Regions from separate parts of the Peribacillus sp. NPDC097197 genome, predicted to be linked through region 1. Evidence: riboswitches for the same ligand, from Rfam matches in the RefSeq annotation. Region 1 holds a riboswitch; the other holds the start of a gene.
The links. A riboswitch is a leader RNA that binds a small molecule or an ion and turns the genes downstream of it on or off. The one in region 1 is predicted to bind S-adenosylmethionine.
Positions count from the first base shown of each region.

Region 2: another riboswitch for S-adenosylmethionine. It lies ahead of ACQKL6_RS18200 (methionine ABC transporter ATP-binding protein); the one in region 1 lies ahead of ACQKL6_RS01855 (methionine ABC transporter ATP-binding protein).

Region 1 covers NZ_JBNNST010000001.1:397,886-401,154, reverse strand. The annotation lists gene ACQKL6_RS01865 (MetQ/NlpA family ABC transporter substrate-binding protein) at 1-670, opposite strand, end outside; gene ACQKL6_RS01860 (methionine ABC transporter permease) at 686-1,354, opposite strand; gene ACQKL6_RS01855 (methionine ABC transporter ATP-binding protein) at 1,347-2,381, opposite strand; SAM riboswitch class I at 2,526-2,637, opposite strand; gene ACQKL6_RS01850 (O-acetylhomoserine aminocarboxypropyltransferase/cysteine synthase family protein) at 2,750-3,269, opposite strand, start outside.
Region 2 covers NZ_JBNNST010000018.1:54,607-57,875, forward strand. The annotation lists gene ACQKL6_RS18195 (MBL fold metallo-hydrolase) at 1-682, opposite strand, end outside; SAM riboswitch class I at 1,009-1,118, shown strand; gene ACQKL6_RS18200 (methionine ABC transporter ATP-binding protein) at 1,188-2,204, shown strand; gene ACQKL6_RS18205 (methionine ABC transporter permease) at 2,191-2,859, shown strand; gene ACQKL6_RS18210 (MetQ/NlpA family ABC transporter substrate-binding protein) at 2,910-3,269, shown strand, end outside.

The sequences.
Region 1 (3,269 bases):
CAATGGAATCTTTAAGTGGATTCAAGCCAGCGTCGATTGCATAGTTAGAGTTGATTAGGACCGCATCTCCTTCGCCGCTTTCATAGATCTTCGGAAGTAATGCCGCTTCATAATCTGCATCGAATTTAATGTTCTTCTTATTCTCGACAATATCTTTTACTGTAGCTGTCGTTTTATCAATGCCTTCTTTAAGAGTAATCAGGCCATTCTTTTCTAAAAGTGATAAGGCACGTCCATGGTCTGCAACAGAGCTGCTTAAAATGATTGTTGCTCCTTCTGGAAGCTTATCAATGCTTTTATATTTTTGTGAATACAAAGCAATTGGTTCAATATGGATGCCGCCTGCATTAACAAAATCATATCCATTTTCCTTAATTTGAGATTCTAAATAAGGAATGTGCTGGAAGTAGTTCGCGTCCAGTTCTTTATTGTTCAAAGCCTTGTTTGGCAAGATATAGTCTTGGAATGTTTCCACTTCCAATTCAATGCCTTTTTCTTTAAGAAGAGGAATCGCTTTTTCAAGAATCTCTGCATGTGGTACATTCGATGCACCCACCACTAACTTCTTCGTATCATCGCCACTACCTGTATCTTTCTCTTTATCCGTTCCGCAAGCCGCCAATGCAATTGATAAAACTAGAACGAATGCAAACCCTAAAAACTTTTTCATCCTTTTCATCTCCCCTTATCTTTTATCCAATTTAGAAGTAATCACATCACCGATAATCTGTATGATGAAGACAATAATTAATATGACAATCGTCGCTACCAGGGTAACGTCGTTGTGATTCCGTTGATAACCGTCCAGATAGGCTAAGTTACCCAATCCACCAGCCCCGATGACACCTGCCATTGCCGTGTATCCAACCAATGCAATCGATGTTACCGTGATGCCTGATATAAGGGCCGGCATCGATTCTGGAAGGAGGACCTTATAAATGATGGTGCTGGTTTTGGCTCCCATTGATTTAGCCGCTTCAATCACGCCTTTATCAATCTCACGAAGGCCGATTTCGACCATCCGCGCATAAAACGGTGCTGCACCGATAATGAGTGCTGGTAATGCCGCATTCTCACCAATCATGCTACCGACAAGTAATTTGGTGAACGGAATTAATAATACAATCAAGATAAGGAATGGAATCGAACGGAAAATATTAACGAAAGCACTTAACACACCGTTAACGCCCCGATTCTCCCACATATTCCCCTTGCCTGTTAAAAACAGAAGCAACCCCAATAGTATCCCTATAAAAAAGGTCGCTACAACTGAAATACTTGTCATATACAGCGTTTCTTTCGTCGCTTCTATGATGTCTTCCCAATCTACATTCGGCAATAATTCTTCAAGCATGAGTAATCACCTCCACGCCTACCTGCTGTGCTTTTATGAATTCGATTGCGCGGAGCATTTCATCTTCACTGCCATCAAGGTGGATGAACAATGTTCCATATGAGCCGCTTCTCGTTTGTGATATCTTCCCCTGGACAATGTTCACATCCAACTCAAAATTACGTACCAATTTTGTGATCAACGGGCTTTCTGCATGATCCCCCACGAATGTCAGTTGAATCACTTTTCCTGCTGGATACCGTTCAAACAAATGCTCCATCGTTTCTTTTGTCTCTTCTGGTTCCGTCACCTGCTGAACAAAACGCTTAGTCATCTGTTCTTTAGGGTTTCTGAATACTTCCAGGACAGCTCCCTGTTCGACTACCCGTCCACTTTCCATCACAGCCACTCGATTGCAAATCTTCCGAATGACATGCATCTCATGTGTAATCAAGACAATGGTTAAACCAAGGCGTTGATTTATATCCACAAGCAATTCCAGGATGGAATCGGTTGTCTGGGGATCTAGAGCGGACGTGGCCTCATCACACAAAAGCACTTTCGGGTTATTGGCAAGAGCCCTCGCTATTCCCACCCTTTGCTTCTGTCCACCACTTAGCTGCGATGGATACGCTTTTTCTCTTCCTTCCAATCCAACTAACTTAATGAGTTCATTGACGCGCTTGATACGTTCTTGCTTGGAGATGCCTGCAATTTCCAAAGGAAAGGATATATTTTCTTGAACGGTCCTTGACCACAAGAGATTAAAATGCTGAAAAATCATGCTAATCTCTTGACGGGCTTTACGAAGCTTAGACCCTTTAATTGTTGAAACTTCATTTCCCGCAACGTTCACGGAGCCCTCAGTAGGCCGTTCCAACCCATTCAGCATACGTATGAGCGTACTCTTGCCAGCCCCACTGTATCCGATGACTCCGAAAATCTCACCTTTATTTATTTCTAAATTCACACTATTCACGGCATGAATCGTTTCGCTATTTCCTTTTCCTGTTCGAAAAAGTTTACTGACGTTTGACAATGTAATCATGTATGCTCACCTCTTTATCCAATTAAGCCTATGAATTTAGTCGATTTATTTTTATGGCCTCCTGATGAATCTATCCTCTATGATTCAAAGAAAATAGAAAAAGCCCTTCTGCATGAGCAGAAAGGCAGGGAAAAGCAGGCCTTCCTCTCATCTCCCAAAGCCTCTACGCTTTGTGTGAATTGGCACCTTTCCAAGGAAAATCCTTGTCGGTTGCCGGGTTTCAACGGGCACATCCCTCCACCTCTCTTGATAAGAGCTATATATGGACTATTCTTTTTTGTCTTAACATTCACTTTACTATGTCTGAAATTTTAACACAGATAAAAAAGGAGTGCAATGTAAAATCCTAGGGTGTACCTGTTTCTCCATTAAACTCTTTGAGAATTCACTGACACGATATTCGTCGCTTTTTCAATCGCTTGCTCTAGATCTTCAAGTAAATCGTCTACATTTTCAATACCGATTGAAAGGCGAACCTGGTCGGCGCTGACACCGGCCTTGACCAGTCCTGCATCATTCAATTGCTGGTGAGTTGTACTTGCTGGGTGGATGATTAGGCTTTTAGCATCCCCGACATTGGCGACATGCGACCATAACTCTACCGAATTGATGAGTGTGGAACCTGCTTCACGTCCACCCTTAATTCCAAACGTCACCACAGATCCGGCTCCCTTAGGCAAGTATTTATCCGCTAGGGCTTTATCGGGATGATCATCGTTACCCGGATAAGAAACCCATGAGACTGCCGGATGGTTCTCCAAGTATTGAATGACCGTCCTCGTATTCAACAGGTGTTCCTTCATCCTGACATGGAGCGTTTCCAGGCCAAGCGTGAACTGGAATGCACTTTGAGCACTTAACGTCGGTCCCAAATCCCGAAGCAATTGC
Region 2 (3,269 bases), on a different contig from region 1:
CCAATCCTTGATCATGCAAACGCAGAATTTCACCGCGCAGATTTTCCAAGTAACTGAGCTTTCTTTCAAACATTTCCTTTCCGTTCGGGACATATCCGGCATGGCAGCAAAAGACCTCTTTAAAATCATACTGAAGCAGTTTCTTGATGGATTCCATGATGACCGGGATAGATTCTTCCCTTAAAACTAGCTTCGTTTTCGGCGTTACAAACAGGTCACCCGAAAACAGCATGCCATTACTATGGTTCAGGTAAACCATATGGTCCCTCGAATGCCCTGGCGTAAAGATTGGCTCCCATGTTTGAGTGCGTGAATGGACGACCCCTCCTAATGGTTCTGCCTTGAAGGCATCCCTATCTCCCCAAAAAACTCTACGGTAAACGGGATATTCTGCATCCTTTGCACAAATATCGAGGGACATCGGATGAATATAGATGGGAACGTTCCTATGTTCCTGTATCCATGCGGCCCCACCCGTATGGTCCTCATGATAATGCGTCAGCGCAACCATATCGTAATCAGCGGTTTCAAAGAATGGAGTAAGTTCCTTCAACAAGATTTTTGCACCCGTATCAACTAACATGCCATCGGTTAAGAACACATTCACGCTCATGCCTGATTTGTTTCCTTCCGGTGTCCCTTTTACGCAAACCACATCGTTTATCGTTTTCATTTCCAGCATGACTTTCCACCCCAATCATTTTTTTGGAAAAACTCATCATCCTTTATTTACTAATTTACTTACAATAAATGTATTATCTCTCCATACTTTTTACAAGTATAATATTTTTTCTAATGATGGGAGTGATCAAAGTCCATATTCTTACGCAGACAGGCCATGTAAGATCCGGGACGTTCCGTGTAACTTAGCAAATGGCCACTATAATCTGGGCAAGTAGATCGTTTGATTCATAATCTTGATAAAATTCAAAAAATAATTGACATTACTGTATTTAACAAATAATATAGATTATATTAAAAAAATAATAAAATACTAAAATAGTAATTAACTTATCAAGAGTGACTGAGGGACCAGGCCCTATGACGTCCGGCAACCGCCCCACATCGGGAATGGTGCCCCTTCCTGCAGAATGAAATACCATTCTGAAAGATAAGACGGGATATAATTTCGCTGCCTCTTTCTGAATGATAGAGGTAGCTTTTTTATGTATAAGGAGGATAGCATCATGATTGAAATTCGTTCAGTTCGAAAGGAATATATCTCGAAGAATACCCGAGTTATCGGAGTGGATAATGTATCTTTAACCATTCAAACGGGAGAGGTTTATGGGATTGTCGGGTATAGCGGCGCGGGAAAGAGTTCATTGATTCGCTGTCTGAATCTTCTTGAGCGTCCGACCAATGGTAGCATCATCATCGATGGCGTCGACTTAACAACCTTATCAAGCCAGGAGCTTCGCAAACAACGCCAGAAAATCGGCATGATATTTCAGCATTTTTCCCTAGTCAGTTCCAAAACGGTTTTTGACAATATCTCCTTCGCCTTGAAAGCCGCCCATCAACCAAAGGAGGTCATTACTAACCGCGTTCTGGAACTTTTGGATATCGTTGGCCTTCGGGATAAAAAAGATGTTTATCCGGCTCAACTCAGTGGCGGACAAAAACAGCGGGTAGGCATTGCACGGGCCTTAGCGAATGACCCTACCGTCCTATTATGTGATGAAGCGACATCAGCCCTTGATCCAACCACTACGAAGTCGATCTTACAGTTGTTGAAAAAGATCAATAAAGAACTGGGCATCACCATCGTGCTGATCACCCATGAAATGGAAGTGGTCAAGGAACTGTGCCATCGTGTCTCCGTCATGCAAGATGGACGAATTATTGAAGATGGCCCTGTTTATGAAATATTTTCACAACCCAAACAAGAACTGACTAAGCAGTTCATCAGCAGCGTGCTGGATTTTGAACTTCCTCCCCACCTTATAAGGGAAAACAAAGGAACGATTATCAAAATACAATTTGAAGGGCAAACCGCTGGTGAATCGATTCTCTCGGATACTCTACAAAACTATTCTGTCAGAGGGAATATCCTGCACGGGAAAATTGAATATATCCAGGATATCCCTCTAGGAATCTTGATCATCGAATTGATTGGTGAGCCTGAAGAAGTGCAAGTAGCCCTTGAATACATAATAAGCCGGACCCGATCCGTGGAGGTGTTAAAGCATGTCACTGCTTGATTCCATCATCAATATTTTGCCTGACCTTAATAAAGCCTTTCTGGAAACGATTTATATGGTCGGAATTTCCCTTGCGGTTGCCCTCCTGATTGGACTGCCTCTAGGAGTATTGCTGTTTACGACGACCAGGAATTTGTTCTTTGAAAATATCACGTTGAATCGGTCCCTCGGTTTCGTGGTTAATCTAGTCCGCTCGATTCCGTTTATCATTCTTTTAGTCGCTTTGCTTCCTTTAACCGAATTCCTTACCGGGTCAACGATTGGACCGCTAGCGGCTTCCGTTTCCCTATCAGTCTCCGCCATACCTTTTTTCGCTAGGATCGTAGAATCTACATTGAGGGAAATAGATAAGGGAGTGATCGAAGCCGCGATCGCCGTGGGCGCTTCCCCATGGATGATCATCAAGGATGTGCTTCTTCCTGAAGCAAGGCCTGGAATCATCCAAGGCGTGACATTAACGACGATATCACTCATCGGCTTCTCGGCTATGGCAGGAACAATCGGCGGAGGAGGAATCGGTGACCTCGCGATTCGTTTCGGCTATTACCGTTATGACAACACGATCATGATCACAACGGTGGTCGTTCTGATCTGTCTTGTCCAAATCATCCAAATGATAGGCGATAAGGCCTCTCACTATGTAAACAAACGATAAGATTCATGAATGTTAACGATGACACTACATTAAACAAGGAGGAATTTTTCATGAAAAAAATCACTTCATTATTATCTATATGTGCATTAGCCCTTGGGTTGTCAGCTTGCGGAAATGACGATGCGACAACTAAAACGGAGGACAAGAAAGAATTAAAAATCGGGGCAACGACTGGCCCTTATGCCGACATGGTCATAGAAGCCATACAACCCGGACTTGAAGACCTTGGCTACAAAGTGGACATCGTCGAATTCAGTGATTATATCCAGCCGAATAAATCACTTGGTAATGGTTCGATCGATGCCAACCTCTTTCAGCATAAAGTGTATATGGATAATTTCGCAAAGGAACATGACTTAGAGCTCTCTGACCTTATTATTGTTCCAACGGCACCGATGGGCATTTACTCC